DNA from 3 places in the Roseateles albus genome. Region 1 is predicted to be linked to each of the others. Evidence: predicted binding sites of a transcription regulator. Region 1 holds the regulator's gene; each other region holds the start of a gene.
What was found. The regulator sigma-54, encoded in region 1, starts transcription at its own class of promoters, with help from an activator protein. The targets are predictions, from matches to a motif close to TGGCANGNAANCTGCTTT.

Region 1 (6,001 bases):
AAATCCATCCTCGACCTGGCAGCCCGCATGGGCCTGGACATGGCCAAGTTCACCGCCGCCTTCAACTCCTTTGGAGTACAAACCAAGAGCGCGCAGGCCAGCAAGCTGTCGGAGGCTTACCGCATCGACGGCGTGCCCGCTTTAGGCATTGGCGGCAAGTTCCTGACCTCGCCTGCCATGGCAGGCATCCAGGGGCAGACCGAGGCCCAGCATGGTCAGCAGGCCGTGGCGGTGGCCGATTACCTGATCAAGCTGCTGCGCAGCAACAAGGGTTGAAGCGATGACTATTCAGCGCCGCTTCTTCAATGCTGGCCTGGCAGGCCTAGCAGGTATCGCCGCAGTCGGCGCCCCCGGCCTCAGCCAGGCGCAAAGCGACAAGCCCGTCGAGGGCAAACAGTTCTTGCGCCTCGCACAGCCGCTGGCCAGCGCCGGCGCGGAGGGCAAGATCGAGGTGTTCGAGTTCTTTCTCTACACCTGCCCGCATTGTTTTGCCTTTGACCCCGCGCTGACGACCTGGAGCAAGACCTTGGCGCCGGACGTGTCGCTGCGCCGCATCCATGTAGGGGTGGGCGCCATGCACAAGCTGCACCAGCGCTTGTTCTATGCGCTCGAAAGCCTTGGCCGTTTGGGCGACTTGCATGAGCAGGTCTTCAAAGCGCTACAGATCGAGAAACTCGATCTGAGCAGCGAAAAAGCCATCACGGCCTGGGCCGTTGGCAAGGGCTTGGACGGAGCCAAATTTGGTGCCGCCTTCAACTCTTTCGGCGCGCAGACAAGGTTGGGCCAGTCGACCAAATTGGCCGAGGCCTACCGCGCCGATGGCGTCCCGGCCCTAGGTGTCGCCGGACGCTTCCTGACCTCGCCCAGCATGGCCGGCGGCATCCCGCAAGCCCTGGTCGTGGCCGATCATTTGATCAAGCTGGCACGCAGCAAGAGCTGAGCGGGAGGGCATAGCCACCCCCGGGCTAGAATGGTCTGCAAGAATTGTGCCGCCACTCAGATGATGCCTACCCAAACGCCCACTCAACGCCGCTGTGCCCCTGTTTTGCCCTCAAAGCTGCTGGGCCTGGCGGGGGTGGGCCTGAGCGCCTTGCTGACGCTGGCCGCAGGGCCGGCGTGGGCCGAGAAGGCCGACCACCTGATGCCCTTGAACATCGCTTCCGAGAAAGGTGGCAGTGTCGACGTGGCCAACCAGAGAACCGAGTTTCTCGGCGATGTGGTGCTGAGCCGGGGCAGCCTGGTGCTGCGGGCCGAGCGCATCGACCTGCGCGAAACCGGCGACGGCTATTACCAAGCGAACGCCAGCGGCAAAACCGGCAAGCAAGTCAGCTTCCGCCAGGCGCGCGATGTGCCCGGCGAGGCCATCGAAGGTTTTGCCGATGCACTTGAATACGATACCCGCAGCGATTCGGTGCGTTTTCTTGGCAATGCGGTGGTGCGCCGCACCCAGGGCAGCAAGGTGGCCGATGAGGTCACCGGCGCCTTGATCGTCTACAACAACCGCAGCGAAGTTTTCACGGCCGAAGGCGGCGCCACCTCGCCACACCCGAGCGGCCGGGTACGGGTGGTGTTGATGCCTCGTGGCGCTGCTGCGGCCGAGGCCAATGCAGCGCCGGCCTCAGCGGTGCCGCTGCAGCCCAGCGTGACCTTGCCGAAACGCCAACCTTGATGAGCAGCGCAGCTCACATCCCGGCGCTGGAGTCTGGCCCGCGCAGCCGCTTGGAGGCCGAGGGCCTGGCCAAGACATATGGGGTACGCCGGGTCGTCACCAATGTCCATGTCGGCGTCAACAGCGGCGAGGTGGTTGGCCTTTTGGGCCCCAATGGTGCAGGCAAAACGACCAGCTTTTACATGATCGTCGGCTTGGTGCGCGCCGATGCCGGCGAGATCCGCATCGACGGCCGCGCCGTGCAGCATTTACCTATCCATCAGCGTGCGCGCCTGGGCCTGAGCTATCTGCCGCAAGAGGCTTCGATCTTTCGCAAGCTGACGACCGAACAGAACATCCGCGCGGTGCTGGAGTTGCAAGTCGGGCCGGATGGCCGCGCCCTCTCGCCTGACCGCATCAACGAATTGCTAGAGAGCCTGCTGCACGACCTCAGCATCGAAAAGCTGCGCGACAGCCCGGCGCCGGCCTTGTCGGGCGGTGAGCGGCGGCGCGTCGAGATTGCGCGCGCACTGGCCACCCAGCCGCGCTTCATCCTGCTGGACGAGCCCTTTGCCGGCGTCGACCCGATCGCGGTGCTGGAGATCCAGCGCATCATCGGCTTCCTGAAGGCGCGCGGCATTGGTGTCTTGATCACCGACCACAATGTGCGCGAGACGCTGGGCATCTGTGACCGCGCCTACATCATCAGCGAAGGTTCGGTGCTGGCCGAAGGCACACCGGCCGAAATCATCGAGAACGCCGACGTGCGCAAGGTCTATCTCGGCGAAAACTTCCGCATGTGATCTGGTTAGCGGCGAATGAAACCCTCTTTGCAGCTACGGCTGAGCCAGCACCTATCGTTAACGCCGCAGTTGCAGCAGTCAATCCGGCTGCTGCAACTCTCGACCCTGGAGTTGAACCAAGAAGTCGAGCAGATGCTGGCGCAGAACCCGCTGCTGGAAACCGAGGAGGATTTCAGCGTCGCGGCGCCCGAGTTGGCCGAGATGCGCGCCAGCATCAGCGAAGCGACCGCCGCTGAGGACAGCGGCGCCGATATGGAGCTGGGCGGCGGTGGCGAGGCCGCGGCCGAGTTGCAGGCCGAGGACTTCGGCGCAGTCGAGCGCGAAGACTGGGAGAACGGCACCGAGCGCGATGACTTTGACGGCATCCGCGAGTTGCCGGCCAACAGCCCCGGCAGCAACTCAGGCAGCGGCGATGACGACGGCGAACATGCCGATCAATCCACGGGCGAAATCAGCCTGCAAGAGCACCTAACTCAGCAAATGGCTGGCATGGGCTTGTCGGAGTCCGACCGCATGGCCTTGCATGTGCTGATCGAATCATTGAATGAAGACGGCTATCTGGAAGACAGCCTTGAAGAAATCTCAGAGGCGCTGTCCGAGGACATCGAAGAGCGCGAAGACCTGCTGGACCATCTTCGTATCGCGCTGAAATGGCTGAAGAACATGACGCCCACCGGCGTCGGTGCGAAAGATTTGGCCGAATGCCTGGAGTTGCAATTGCGCGCCCTGCCGCGCAGCGCGGCGCAGATGATCGCCATCATGATCTGCCAAAAACACCTGGAGCTGCTGGCCCGGCGTGACTACAAGAGGCTGTCGGCCCTGACCGGTGCCGACGATGAGCTCTTGCGTGAGGCGCAGGCCTTAATTGTTTCACTGGAGCCCAAGCCGGGGCGCGCTTTTGCACGCGGCATGGCCGCAGCGGTAATCCCGGACGTGATCGTGCGCAAGGTCGGGCGCGAGTTGCGCGTCATCATCAACCCCGAGGTGGCACCGAAGCTGCGCATCAACGAGCTGTATGCGAACGCGCTGCGCCAAACGCGCGGCGGCATCACCAACAGCCCGCTCGGCGGTCAGCTGCAGGAAGCGCGCTGGTTCATCAAGAATATCCAGCAGCGCTTTGATACGATTTTGCGCGTCTCGCAGGCCATCGTGGAGCGCCAAAAAGCCTTCTTCACGCATGGCGCTTTGGCGATGAAACCGCTGGTGCTGCGCGAGATTGCTGATGAGTTGGGTCTGCATGAGTCGACCATCTCGCGCGTCACCACGGCCAAATACATGGCCACCGTGTTCGGCACTTTTGAGTTGAAATACTTCTTCGGCTCGGGGCTCAGCACCGAGGCCGGCGGCAATGCTTCGAGCACCGCTGTGCGCGCCTTGATCAAGCAATTCATCGACGCCGAGAACCCAGCCAAGCCACTGTCCGACAGCGCGCTGGCCGAAATGCTGGACGAGCAAGGCATACAGGTCGCGCGCCGCACCGTGGCCAAGTACCGCGAAGGCATGAAAATCGGCACGACCACGATGCGGCGGGTCAACTAAGGAGCAAAGACCTCATGTCTGTTTTCAAAACGATCGCCATTGCGAGCCTCATGTGCCTGAGCCTCGCCGCTTGTGTCAGCGTACCCAGCCCACGCAGCGTCAGCCCCGGCATGAGTGCGGCCGCCGTGCTGGCCCAATATGGTCAGCCGACGCAGATCTGGCCCGACCTTGACGGCAAAGGCGGCAAGACCTTGGAGTATTCGCAGCAACCGATGGGCAAGAGCGCGCTGATGATCCGCGTCGACGCCGATGGCAAGGTCATCAGCATCGAGGACACCTTGCAGCCCGCCGTGCGGGCCCGCGTGCAACCGGGCTGGACGCCCGATCAGGTCAGCCGCCTGCTGGGCAAGGAACGCACGCGCGTGACATTCAGATTCAGCGGCGAAGAGGTCTGGGACTGGACCGTGCCCGATGAAATGATGGGTCAGCGCCAGCGTTTCAATGTGCACTTCAAGGACGGCGTCGTGCTGCGCACCACCCACAGCATGATCTTCGACGATGAGCGCATGTTCCCGGGACGTTAAGCCCTATTTGGGGTAAAGCAGCATCTGCGTACAGCGGAACAGCGCCAGCGTCTTGCCCGTCTCGCGATGCGTCACCACCGCGTCCCACACTTGAGTCGTGCGGCCCAGATGCACCGGCTTGGCCCTGCACTCGATCACGCCGTCACGGGCGGTGCCCAAGTGATTGGACTTCAACTCAATCGTCGTGAAGCCGCTCGCACCGGCCGGCAAATTGGCGATGCAACCGTAACCCGCGCAGGTGTCGGCCAAGCTGACGATGCTGCCGGCATGCAAATAGCCGTTCGGCGCCATCACGACGGGACGCACCGGCAACTCGGCATGCACCTCGTCCAGGCCGGCCTGCAGAATCACGATGCCCAGCAAGCCGGGCAGGCTGGCCGCGCCGAATTGGGTCAGTTGGTCGGAAGTAAGCATCGGGTCCAGGATGTAAAAGTAAATGGGTGCAGTTTAGGTCGCGGCGCTGTTGCTGGGACAATAGCGTCATGGCCGCCAAAGAATCCCCAAAAACCGTACACCAGCTTTTTCTCTCTTGTGCCTCCGGCGTGGAGCGCTTGCTGGACGAAGAAGTTCGCCTGATCCTGCCCAAGACGCATATCGAGGTCTTGCGCGGTGGCATCGCGCTCAAAAGCGATCTCGAAGGCGTGATGAAGCTCAACCTCGAATGCCGCTTGGCGCAGCGCGTGATGATTGAGCTGACCTCGGGCGGCTACCGCCATGAGGACGATATCTATGCCTTGGCTCGCACGATTGACTGGACCGAGTGGATCACGCCGGCCGAGACCATCCGTGTGGACACCGTCGCGCGCCACTCGCCGCTGCGCAGCCTCAACTTCGCCACGCTGCGCGTGAAGGATGCCATCTGCGACGTACTGCGCGACGCCACCGGCGAGCGCCCCAGCGTCGACACCCGCTTCCCAGATTTGCCCATCATCTTGCACCTGAGCGAGTTCGACGCCACCCTCTATGTGGACACTTCCGGCGAGCCGCTGTTCAAGCGCGGCTGGCGCGAAGACAAGGGCGACGCGCCGCTGAAAGAAACGCTGGCCGCCGCGATGCTGGCCGCTGCCGGCTGGAAGGGCACGCCCGAGACCGGCGGCGCGCTGCACGACCCCTGCTGCGGATCGGGCACCATCGCGGTCGAAGCGGCGCAAATCGCCTGCGGCATGGCCGCCGGCATGCAGCGCCGCTTTGCTTTCGAGAAGCAATTGCCCTTTGTGCCGCTGCGCGGCCGCTGGCAAGCGATCAAGCAGGCCGCCAAGGACCGTGAGCATGCGCCGGCGGTGCCGATCTTTTGCAGCGATGTGGCCTTCCGCATGGTGGACTTCGCGCGCCGCAATGCCGAGCGCGCAGGCGTCGCCCAATACATTCAGTTCAACGGCGGCGATGCGCTGGAGCGGCCGGCACCAGAGCTGCCCGAGGGCATGCCCGGCACCATCATGATGAACCCGCCCTATGGCGAGCGGATCGAGGTGCGCGGCAAGGCGGCA
Region 2 (6,001 bases), on a different contig from region 1:
TTCGAGAACGCACAGACCCGGCCGCGCGGCGGGCTCAGGCTCCAGCTTCCACCTTGTCAGCGAGCTTCACGCACGAGGCGCATCCATGCACGCACACCGCAAGACCCGCCCGCCCGCAAATCTAGGCCCTTGGCAGCGCCTGCTGTTGCTCTGGCTGCTGGGGCCGCTGCTGTGGCTGCAGGCTCGGCATGTGCGTCGCATCACGCCGCGCATGCCCGAGCCGCCGGGGCAGCGCGCCGGCAGCGCCGGCCAGGGGTCACTGATCCGGCTTTTGGTGGCGGGTGACTCAGGCGCTGCGGGCGTCGGCGCGCCGACGCAGGAGCAGGCGCTGTGTGGCCAACTGGTGCGACGCCTGAGCCGGCATCACAGGGTCGAGTGGTGCGTGCTGGCGGTCAATGGGCTGGACTCGCCGGGCCTGCACCAACTGCTGCTGGACACGCCTGAGGCGGCCTTCGATGTGGTTGTGCTGTCCATGGGCGCCAATGACGCGACCGCCCTGTGCGCGCCCTTGCAATGGGCGTGCTGGCAGAGCCGGCTGGCCGATCTCATCGCCTTGCGCTTCGCGCCTGCGCTGTTGATGCACAGCGCCGTGCCGCCCATGCACGCCTGCTTGGCGCTGCCGCAGCCGCTGCGCTGGTTCATGGGCCGCTGGGCGCAACAGATGAACCTCAGCTTGGCCGCGCTGCTGATCGAAAAAGTGGGGCGCAGCATGCATTGGCATCCCAGCACGACGACCACGGCCGGCATGGCCGCCGATGGTTTCCACCCCAGCGCGGCCGGCTATGCGCTCTGGGCCGAGGGCTTGAGCCAGCATATTCTGGCGGCGCAGATTGCCTCACGGCATCACCCGGACCTCAAGCCCTGCAGCGCAGCGGCTATTGCTCATTGAAAGCCGCTGCGAGCGCGCCGAGCCCAGTAGGTGAGCGGGTGGGAAGCCCCCGCCTCAAGGTCCTCGATTTCCCCCAGCCGGCATCTCGATAAACATTCCTGCTGCCGGAAGCTTCTGCCCTTTGATCCAGTCGGCAGCTAGGTCGAACAGCTTCGCGGAATAGGCCATTGCCACACCGTCGGCGGTTTGGATCGGCTCGATCAAACCATGGTCGGCTTGCGGGAAGAGCACCACGGCGATGTTTGGTCGTTGCAGCTGAATCTGGCGCAGGATCGCTTGAGTGCCGGCGTTAGGCGCCTGGCGATCGCTGCCGCCCAGCAGCCAAAGCTGGCGCGATTTGACCGCCTCGATCACGGGGCGGGGCTCATAGTCGAAGCTCAAGCCTTGCGCCATGGCGGGGCCCTTGGTCTTGATGTCCTCGGAGCTGAATTTCAAAAAGATGCCGGTGTAGGAGCGTGGCTGTATGGCCTCCAGCCAGGGCGCGCCGGCATGTTTGGCTTTGAATGCGTCCAGCTCCGCAAAGCCTTCGCGCATATTGGAGCGCACGATGTTTTCGGTGATTGCTGTCAGCGCCTTGGCCTCGGCCAGCACGGCGGCATCGAAGCCCGCCTCCCGGACTTGCTGCTCCACCAGCGCCTGGTCCTGGGCGATCGGGCCCTCGGCCATGGCGAAGGCAGCAATGATGAAATCCAGATTGACCAGCGTCGCGGTCAGTGGCGCCACCCAGCCGCCTTGGCTCGCGCCAATCACGCCGACCGAGCGGATGTCCGGCGCCAGGCGCCGGGCCGCCCGGACTGCGGCAGCAGTGTCGCGTGCGCGGGCCTGGAAGTCGGACAGCGCTGCGCCAGCGGACGCACCCGTCCCTCGCTTGTCATACACAAAGACGGCAATACCCCGGCGGGCGAGCTCGTACTGCCAGACGCTGTCATCGGTGGAAGGGTCGTTGTTGGAACCCTCGACCCACACGGCCAGCGACTGAGCACGGCCACCCGGCGGCAGGACCAGCTTGCCATGCAGCTTGACGCCGTCGCTGTAGAAGCTCGTTTCTTTCTCGAGCAGGGGCAAACGAAGTGCCTGCTCGGCAAGCTGGCCTTGCATCGTCGCCAAGGTCATCTTGCCGGCGCTGCAAGGCTCGAACTTGATCTGCAAACTTGCAGTGCCGAACGTGCCGTCCTCTGCCTCCTGCAGGTTCCCGAATTGGCCGTTCGAGAGGGTGTATTGCAGGCCGCGAGGCTGGCCCCCGAAGCCGGTGATCGTCACCGACCTGCCCGCCGGCAGGGTGTAGACACCCAAGAGGCAGCGCAGTTCGGCATCGAGCCGGGTTTGCGGCATGGCGTCCAGCGGTGCAAGGGCTGCGGTGGCAGCAACGACGAGCGCCGCAGCAAGAAAGCTCAGCATGTCCAACTCCTGGGTTTTGATCTGGCGAACGAGCGGCTTAAGGCCAGATGGCGAAAACCTCGTTCTCGTGAAAGCCCCCATGCTGAGCGCCTGGCTCGATCGACACCAGCCACATGCGACACGCTGCATATTGCCTGGGATCGTCGGTAGAGCAGCGCCAGCGACAATGGCGCAAGGCCGCGCTGGCCCTTGATTTTTCTGCCGGTGGCCGGGCGCGGATCTTGCATATAAGCATTCCATGAATAGTTTGACCCCTTGCCCCCCGACAAGTTCGCCCGCCGGCTCTAACTGGCGCGCCGACTTGTCGATTGCTTATGCCTGCGAGCATGGCCGCAGCGTGGCGCGCTATGAGCACAGCGGGCCGCTGCGCATTCTCAAAAGCCTCTACCCCGAAGGCGATGCGGTCTGCCATAACGTCTTGGTTCATCCGCCTGGTGGTTTGGTCGGCGGCGACACCCTGGCGGTTTCTTTGCAAGTGGGCGAGGGCGCGCATGGCCTCGTCACCACGCCAGGCGCCACGCGCTTTTATCGCAGCGAAGCGGGTGCCGTCGCCACTCAGGCGGTGCGCGCCACGCTGGCTGCGGGCGCGCGGCTCGAGTGGCTGCCGCTGGAGGCCTTGGCCTATCCCGGCTGCGAGGCGCGCAACGAAGCGCGTTTTGCGCTGGCGCCGGGGGCCGAGATGATGTGTTGGGACATCACCGCTTTAGGCCTGCCCGCAGCCGGCCAGCCTTTCGATCGCGGGCGCTTCGCTCAACATCTGGAGGTCGAAGGCGTTTGGCTGGAGCAAGGGGTGATCGCGGCCGATGACGCTTTGCTGATGAATGGCCTGCTCGGTCTGGCGGGGCGGCGTTGCCTGGCCACCTTGGTGTTCGCGGCCGGCTCAGGCATCAGCCGTACTCGTCAGGAGCGGGCGCTTGATGCCGTGCGTGCGCTGATCGAGACCCATTCTTTGCGTGAGTTTGCCGGCGTCACCGCGCCACATGGGCAGGTGCTGGTCTTGCGTGCCTTGAGCGAGCTGACGGAACCGAGCCTGGATCTGCTGCGCCAGGCATGGGCCCTGTGGCGGCACGAGCTCTGGGGCATGCCGTCCGCGCCGCCGCGCCTGTGGTCCATGTGAATGGCGATGTAGACAAGAAACTAAATCGACACGATCTGCCGCACGCCTTTGCTGACCATTTCGCTGCGCGTGCCCTGTGAGATCACCGCGCCGCGCTCCAGCACCAGGTAGTCATCGGCGAGCTCTTCGGCAAAGTCGTAATACTGCTCGCACAGCAACACCGCCATGCGCTGACCGTTCAAGCCATGGTCGGCCAGCTGGCGAATGATGCGGCCGATGTCTTTGATGATATTGGGCTGTATGCCTTCGGTCGGCTCATCCAGGATCAGCAACTTCGGCCCGGCCGCCAGCGCGCGCGCAATCGCGAGCTGCTGCTGCTGGCCGCCCGACAGATCGCCGCCGCGCCGTTGCAGCATTTGCTTGAGTACCGGGAACAGCTCGAACAAATGCGGCGGAATCGGCGTGCCACCGGGCAGGGTGGCCAGGCCCATGCGCAGGTTCTCTTCCACCGTCAGGCGGGCAAAAATCTCGCGGCCCTGCGGCACATAGCCGATGCCGGCGCGAGCACGCTCGTAGGGTGCCAGCTTGGTGATGTTGCGCCCGTCGAACAGCACTTCGCCGCTCTTGATCGGCACCAAGCCCATCAAGGACTTCAGCAGCGAAGTCTTGCCCACGCCGTTGCGGCCCAAGAGCACGGTGATGCGGCCAGCGCTGGCGCTGACGCTGACATCGCGCAAGATGTGCGAGCCGCTGTAATACTGATGAATGTTTTTGGCTTGCAGCATGATGCTTCTCACTTATCTCCCGAGGTAGACCTCGATCACCCGCTCGTCCGCCTGCACTTGGGCCAGCGTGCCCTGGGCCAGCACCGCGCCCTCACACAGCACCGTGACGATCTCCGAGATGCGCGCGATGAAGCTCATGTCATGCTCGACCACGATCAAGGAGTGTTTGCCTTTGAGCGACAAGAACAGCTCCGCCGTGCGTTCGGTTTCCTGGTCCGTCATCCCTGCCACCGGCTCGTCCAGCAGCAGCAGCTTGGGCTCTTGCATCAAGAGCATGCCGATCTCCAGCCATTGCTTCTGGCCATGGCTGAGCAGGCCGGCCGGGCGCTGCCATTGATCGGTCAGTTGGATCAGGGTCAGCACCTCGCCGAGCCGGTCGCGCTGCACGCCGCTGAGCCGGTGCCATAGGGCGGAGGCCACACCGCGTGGCGACTTGAGCGCCAGCTCCAGGTTCTCGAACACGGTCAACGCCTCGAACACGGTCGGCTTTTGGAACTTGCGGCCTATGCCCAGGCCGGCGATCTCGGCCTCGCTGTGGCGCAAGAGGTCTATGGTGCTGCCGAAGAAAACTTGGCCGGCGTCAGGGCGGGTCTTGCCGGTGATGATGTCCATCATCGTGGTCTTGCCGGCGCCGTTGGGACCGATGATGCAGCGCAGCTCGCCGGGGGCAATGTCCAGCGACAGCTTGTTGATGGCGCGAAAGCCATCGAAGGACACACTGACGTCTTCCAGGTAGAGGATGCGGCCATGCGCCAGATCCAAGGCGCCGGGCTCATGCACACGCGAATAGCCAGCGTTGCGGCCGCCCGAGCTGCCCTGTTCTTGCACTTCCTTTTTGCGCTGCAGCCGCTCGCTGCCTTGCTCCATCAGGTCGGGGGTCATGATGTCTTGCCTTTGGATTTGATTTGCCCGACCAGGCCCGCCAAGCCATGCGGCAGGAACAGCGTGACCGCAATGAACAGCGCGCCCAGAAAATAGAGCCAGATCTCCGGCGCGCTGACCGTCAACCAGCTCTTGGCGCCGTTGACCAGGAAGGCGCCGACGATAGGGCCCAGTAGCGTGCCGCGCCCGCCGACCGCCGCCCACACCGCGATCTCGATCGAATTGGCCACGCTCATCTCGCTCGGGTTGATGATGCCGACCTGCGGCACATAGAGCGCACCGGCCACGCCGCACATCACGGCAGACAGCGTCCAGATGGCGAGCTTGTAGGCGAACGGCGAGTAGCCGCAGAACATCAGCCGGGATTCGGCGTCACGCACCGCTTGCAGCACGCGGCCGAACTTGCTGCGCGTCAGCCAGCGCGCCAGCAAATAGCAGCCCAGCAGGGCCAGGCCGCTCATGACGAACAAGACCATGCGCATCTGCGGTGTCGCAATCGTCAGGCCGGCAATGCGTTTGAAATCGGTGAAACCGTTGTTGCCGCCGAAGCCGGTCTCGTTGCGGAAGAACAGCAGCATCGCCGCATAGGTCAGCGCTTGCGTGATGATGGAGAAGTAGACGCCCTTGATGCGCGAGCGAAAAGCAAAGAAGCCGAACACAAAAGCCACCAGCCCGGGCACCAGCACGATCAAGATAAGGGTGGCCGCGAAGCTGTCGCTCAAAGCCCAATGCCAGGGCAGCGTCTTCCAGTCCAGAAACACCATGAAGTCGGGCAGCGGGCTTTGGTACTGCCCGTCGCTGCCGATCTGGCGCATCAGATACATACCCATCACATAGCCGCCGAGCGCGAAGAACAAGCCGTGGCCCAGGCTCAGGATGCCGGCAAAGCCCCAGATCAGATCCATCGCCAGCGCGCAGATCGCGTAGCACATGAACTTGCCGAGCAGGCCCACTGCATAGTCGCTCAGATGCAAGACCTGACCCTCGGGC
Region 3 (6,001 bases), 260 kb from region 1:
AGCCGCCCAGCGCGCAAGCCAAGGCCGAGCGAGTCCGCAATGTCGGCCTGGCGCCGCGCACAAGGCTCAACACCAGTTTGTCGGCCGAGCGCAGCTTTTCGACCGTCAGCCTGCCACTGCTGGCGCTGAACCGAACAAGGCGCCTGCATGGCGCCAGCCTCAACGACGCGCTGCTCTTCATCTGCGGCGGGGCGCTGCGGCGCTTGTTCGCCAAGCTCGGGCCACTGCCGCCCAAATCGCTGGTGGCGGCGGTGCCGGTATCGATGCGGGCCAAGGGCGACGCCACCGCCAACACACAGGCGACGATGAGCTTGGTCAGCCTGGGAACCCATCTGGCCGATCCGGCCAAGCGCCTCGCCCATGTCTTGGCGGCATCCGCTGCGATGAAAAGCGAGCTGGATCAGGTCAAGGACTTGATGCCCAGCGACTACCCCTCGATCGGCGTGCCCTGGCTGATGCAGGCCGGCGCGCTGCTCTATGGGCGCTTGCGAGCAGCGGACAAGCTGCCGGTGGTGGCCAATCTGGTGATCTCCAATGTGCCGGGGCCGACCGTGCCGCTCTACCTGGCCGGCGCTCGCGTGCTGACCAACTACCCCGCCTCCATCATCGTGCACGGCATGGCGCTGAACATCACCGTGCAGACCTTTGATGCTTCGCTGGACATCGGCATCATGGCCTGCGGCCAAGCACTGCCCGAGACTGCCGCCTTGGCGGCCTATATCGAGACGGCGTTCATGGAGTTTTTGGCCCTGCCCTCGGCCCAGGAGGCCGCCAAGCCCAAGCCGGCGCGCAAGCGCGCCGCTCCCAAGCGCTAATATGCAGCGAGACACCTTTTAGTTTTCTGCAACGCCTGCATGCGATCCACTTCTCGCCCCGCACCGAAGAAATCTGCCGCCTCCTCGGCGAACACGCCCGACGAAGCGACCCCATTGCTGCCTGATTTCCCCGCGCCCAATGCTTTTTTGATGATGCTGGAGGGCCGCGCGCCCTGGGAATATGCGGCGCTGCTGGCGGCCACGCCCTGGCTGCGCAAGCTGCCGCGTGGCGATGGGCACCCGGTGATCGTCTTCCCCGGCCTGGGCGCCAATGATGTGACGACCCAGCCGCTGCGGCGCTTTCTCGACAGCCTGGGTTACGAGACTCACCCTTGGCACCAAGGCTTCAACTTCGGCCCGCGCCACGGCGTGTTGGAACAATGCAGCGCCGACGTCCAGGCCCTGTTCAAGCGCCATGCGCGGCCGGTGAGCCTGGTCGGCTGGAGCTTGGGCGGTATCTATGCGCGCGAGTTGGCCAAGGAGCTGCCCGACCATACCCGCTGCGTCGTGACGCTGGGCACGCCCTTCACCGGCCACCCCCGTGCGACCAATGCCTGGCGTTTTTTCGAGCTGATGAATGGGCGGCACGTTGGTGACCCGCAGATGCTGGCCCAGATCCGCAAGACGCCGCGGGTGCCCACGACCTCGATCTACTCGCGCAGCGACGGCATCGTTTCCTGGCGCTGCAGCGTCATCGAGCCCGACCCGTCGGTGGGCCACAGCGAGAACATCGAGGTGCATGCCAGCCATCTGGGCCTGGGGCTGAACCCCTTGGCGCTGTTTGCGCTGGCGGACCGGCTCACGCAAGACCCACAACATTGGGCGGCGTTTGAGCCACAGGGCGCCAAGCGCTGGTTTTACCGCATGCCAATCTGAGCCGATTTCTTCATTCAATATGCAAATTTCCGCCAATGGCTTGAGGTTTGAAGTCGACGATCAGGGGCCGGCCGACGCCGAACCCTTGTTGATGATCATGGGCTTGGGGATGCAGTTGGTGGCTTGGCCGCAAGGCCTGGTGCAGCAACTGCTGGCGGCCGGCTTCCGGGTCATCCGTTTTGACAACCGTGACGCCGGCCTGAGCCAGCACCTCGATCAGCTGGGCGTGCCCAATATCGCCATCGCCTCGGTTCAGCATCTCTTGCGTCTGCCGGTGCGCAGCCCCTACAGCCTGGCCGATATGGCGCGCGACGCCTTGGGGGTGCTGGATGCTTTGGGTCTGCGCCGAGCCCATGTTTGCGGCGCTTCGATGGGCGGCATGATCGCCCAGCAGTTGGCGCTACTCGCCCCCGAACGGGTCAAGAGCCTGACTTTGATGATGACCAGCAGCGGCAGCCACAGGCTACCCGGCCCATCGATGCGCGTGCGTGGCGCCTTGCTCAGCCGGCCCAGCGACCCGCATGACTTTGCGGCCGTGGCCGAGCGCACTTACAGGCTGTTCCGTCTGATCGGCAGCCCCGCCTACCCGGCACCCGAGGCCGAACTGCGCCAGCGCATCTCGGCCTCGCTGCGGCGCAGCAACCGCCCACGCGGCGTCTTGCGCCAACTCGCGGCCATCGCCGCCGACACCCACCGCGCCGGCCAACTCGGCCGCATCAAGACGCCGACCCTGGTTCAACACGGTAACAAAGACCCGCTAATACCGGTTGCCGCCGCGCATGATCTGGTGCGGCGGATTGCTGGCGCCCGGCTGGACATCATCGAAGGCATGGGCCATGACTTGCCGGAGCAGCTGTGGCCGAGGTTTGTGGCGGGGATCAGGAGCGTGGCGGAGTCGGGCGGCTTAAGTGATGCTTAGACCATCGCTTTAGTTTTGCCTTGCCCAATAAAAAAGCGCCGGTAAGGGCGCTTTTTGGGGCTCGGTTTGGCCCGGTGGAGGTGTTGGAGTTCCTTGCCTCGTTTCAAGTTACCGGGCGAATACCTGCATGAATAGACGTATCAGTTGTTCTTAGCTAACGCGGTGGAAACAGCTGATGGCATGCCTGTTGAGGTAATGGCCCAAGTAATCGATGCGGCGCCAGACGTTGGTGTCAGGATGATTGAACCCGCTGCAGTATTGCCCATCGCATTGGCTGGCACGGCTGCGGTAATCACTCCGTCGGTGATCGCGACCGAACTGATCAATGGGGTTGCCATCGTGGCAGGGATACCATTCGTACCCAAATTGCATCCGGTGAGCGTACCTGTCTCTTGAGCACAGATGGACACCGATTGCTTGTATGCATTCAGGCTAGACAAACCGGACGCAGCTTTGGACTTCGACGTGTAATCGCGATATTGCGGAATCGCCACCGCAGCCAAAATACCAATAATCGCCACGACGATCATCAGTTCGATCAGGGTGAAACCTTGTTGTACGCGCTTCATGTTCATGATGAGACTCCTGGAGATGCGGTGTTAAAAGGGGTAGAGGCACCCCCCTGAACGCAGGGGTCATGCCAGGTATTTTTACCCGAGTTTCCGTGTGCTTTCTCACGCTTGACCCGGTGGGCGCGCCCGGCAACTGACAAAAATGGGCACTTCAATGGGCGCAATTCGGTCGGAGGGGGTGCCAATGTGACGTTTTCTGTCAGCTCCAGCTTACTCAGCCAGAAACTGGCAGGCATTCGCCTTGGAATCGGCATGCACCAGCTACTACGACCTCTGCTGGCTTATCGCTCCACGATTACTCCCCGCACTCGGTCGCCCTCATGCAGTTGCGCTTGCACTTCGTTCGTCGTGGACAACTGATGGGAGGACTTGCACCTCCAAGAGTGCGCCCAAGCTGGGCGCACATAAAAAAAGCGCCGGTGAGGGCGCTTTTTGGGGCTTGGTTTGGCTCGGTGGAGGTGTTGGAGTTCCTTGCCTCGCTTCAGGTTACCGGGCGAATACCTGCATAAAAAGATGTATCAGTTGTTCTTAGCTAAAGCAGTGGAAACAGCTGATGGCATGCCTGATGATGTGATGGCCCAAGTAATCGATGCGGCGCCAGACGTTGGTGTCAGGATGATTGAACCCGCTGCAGTATTGCCCATCGCATTGGCTGGCACGGCTGCGGTAATCACTCCGTCGGTGATCGCGACCGAGCTGATCAATGGGGTTGCCATCGTGGCAGGGATGCCATTCGTGCCCAAATTGCATCCGGTGAGCGTACTTGTCTCTTGAGCACAGATGGACACCGCTTGCTTGTATGCATTCAGGCTAGACAAACCGGACGCAGCTTTGGACTTCGACGTGTAATCGCGATATTGCGGAATCGCCACCGCAGCCAAAATACCAATAATCGCCACGACGATCATCAGTTCGATCAGGGTGAAACCTTGTTGTACGCGCTTCATGTTCATGATGGGACTCCTGCAGAGGGGGTGTTGAAAAGGGGTAGAGGCTACCCCCCTGAATGCAGGGGTCATGCCAGGTATTTTTACCGGAGTTTCCGTGTGCTTTCTCACGCTTGACCCGGTGGGCGCGCCCGGGAACTGACAAAAATGGTCACTTCAGTGGGCGCAATTCTGTCGGCGGGATGCCAATGTGACGTTTTTTGTCAGCCCAACTTGCTCAGCCAGAAGCTGTCAGCCAGTCGCCTTGGAAAAAACAAAAAGCGCCCGAGTAGGCGCTTTTAGCTCAACTGCCGCACAAGCCAACACAGGGCTGGCCACTGGAGGCCCTAAAACACCATCTCATCCCCCGCCTTCAGCGCGCTGATACGGTGCGGCGTGGCCAGTGCGGAGACGGCCCCCATCACGGCTTCGTCTTCGCCCGGCTTGATATGGGTGATATGCACCTCGACGCTGCCGCCCAATTGGGCCAGCTCCAAACTCAGCGCCGAAGGGCATAAATGGCGGCTGACCTGGGCGAGGCGCTGCTCGTCATCGCCAAACGCGGTTTCTATCACCAGATGCGCCAGCGGCATATCGGCCAAACGCTGCCAAAGCAGCGGGTTGGGGCCGGTATCCCCTGTGAAAACCCAGTTACCCTGGGCGCCACTGACCGCAAAGCCAACCGCAGGCACCGTGTGCGCGGCGGTGATGACCTCAATCTCGCGTGTTTTCTCATCAGCCCCCCGCAGCATCAAGCGCTGGCCCAGCTCGAAGGGGTGCAGGCTCAGCACCGGATGCGCCGCGCTGGGCAGGCGGGTGAAGTCGGGCCAGATGACGCCATTGAAGATATGCCGGCGCAAGGCGTCCAAGGTCTCTGGCAGCGCGTGGATCTGGATCGGTGGCCGCCCGGCGACCTCGCGCATGCGCAGCACCGCATCGGCCATCAGCGGGATCGCCAACACATGGTCCAAGTGCGAGTGACTGACCAAGATATGGTCAATTCGCGCCATTGCTTCAAGCGGCAAATCACCGACACCGGTACCGGCGTCGATCAAGATGCAGTCGTCCAGCAAAAAGGCGGTGGTCTTGTAACCGGACGCAATTGCACCGGAGCAACCAAGGACGCGTATTTTCATGGGGTGGATCGAAATTAGATTTTTGCGCCGCTGCAGGTGGAGCCTTGAGAGAACAGATCCGGCGCTTGACTGCAATGTACGGTGCCCAGCGGCTAAAGCAAGTGAGCATTACCGGCTTTGTGTGCGCATTTGAGCCCCGAGCGGGCTGGGTAGCGGGACGCGTGACTTGCATCACAGAGCAGACCCCGCTTGCCCGACAAGCGCTTGGGGCCGCGCGGGTAGGCATACTGCGCGCTTCGCTCTCCAATGCAATATGGCCAAGAAGATTCCTCCCCCGAGTTTTGATGCAAGCCCGGCCTCCATCGCCGGACTGGTGTCACAAAACAAGGAGGAGTTGCTGGCCAAAGCGCGTCATATCAAAGCCGAAATCATGAACAGCAAGTCTGCCCCCTCTGGCGGCGCCAAAGCCAACAAGCCAGCGTCACCGCCCTTGCATGCCGACGATGAGCAACAGGTGTTTGACGCGCTGCTGCTCAGCGGCGGCACGCGCGGTGCACAGGGTGTGCAGCAATGGCTGCAGGCCAGCGGCGCCGTAGACAGAGCGCGGGGCCTGCCGTTTGAACTGAGCCAAGCGACGCAATGCCTGCAGTCTCTGCTGCGCCGTGGCTTGGTCGAGCAGGTACCGGGACATGGCTTTGTGCTGGACCCGCGTGAACACAGCGACCGCATGCAGCTCCTGCTGCTGCGCGAGGAATCACCTCAATTGCCGAGCTACTGGCGCCGACTGGCCTGGGTCTTGGGCGGCGGCTATGGCGAT

Region 2: PRZ03_RS12435 (urease accessory protein UreD) is a predicted target of sigma-54. The motif match lies at 2,498-2,515, and genes of this name have one in related genera.
Region 3: PRZ03_RS00605 (pilin) is a predicted target of sigma-54. The motif match lies at 3,236-3,253, and genes of this name have one in related genera.

What each region holds. Positions count from the first base shown of each region.
Region 1 is NZ_JAQQXT010000001.1:394,844-400,844, reverse strand. Features, by position in the region: gene PRZ03_RS01660 (thiol:disulfide interchange protein DsbA/DsbL) at 1-276, shown strand, start outside; gene PRZ03_RS01655 (thiol:disulfide interchange protein DsbA/DsbL) at 281-940, shown strand; gene lptA (lipopolysaccharide transport periplasmic protein LptA) at 1,046-1,669, shown strand; gene lptB (LPS export ABC transporter ATP-binding protein) at 1,669-2,451, shown strand; gene PRZ03_RS01640 (RNA polymerase factor sigma-54) at 2,467-3,990, shown strand; gene PRZ03_RS01635 (outer membrane protein assembly factor BamE) at 4,005-4,514, shown strand; gene PRZ03_RS01630 (PaaI family thioesterase) at 4,518-4,937, opposite strand; gene PRZ03_RS01625 (THUMP domain-containing class I SAM-dependent RNA methyltransferase) at 4,997-6,001, shown strand, end outside.
Region 2 is NZ_JAQQXT010000007.1:40,473-46,473, reverse strand. Features, by position in the region: gene PRZ03_RS12445 (SGNH/GDSL hydrolase family protein) at 86-889, shown strand; gene PRZ03_RS12440 (alpha/beta hydrolase family protein) at 944-2,287, opposite strand; gene PRZ03_RS12435 (urease accessory protein UreD) at 2,526-3,404, shown strand; gene urtE (urea ABC transporter ATP-binding subunit UrtE) at 3,425-4,129, opposite strand; gene urtD (urea ABC transporter ATP-binding protein UrtD) at 4,142-5,011, opposite strand; gene urtC (urea ABC transporter permease subunit UrtC) at 5,008-6,001, opposite strand, start outside.
Region 3 is NZ_JAQQXT010000001.1:131,833-137,833, reverse strand. Features, by position in the region: gene PRZ03_RS00620 (wax ester/triacylglycerol synthase family O-acyltransferase) at 1-815, shown strand, start outside; gene PRZ03_RS00615 (esterase/lipase family protein) at 855-1,691, shown strand; gene PRZ03_RS00610 (alpha/beta hydrolase) at 1,711-2,610, shown strand; gene PRZ03_RS00605 (pilin) at 2,751-3,185, opposite strand; gene PRZ03_RS00600 (pilin) at 3,701-4,135, opposite strand; gene PRZ03_RS00595 (MBL fold metallo-hydrolase) at 4,456-5,244, opposite strand; gene PRZ03_RS00590 (DEAD/DEAH box helicase) at 5,498-6,001, shown strand, end outside.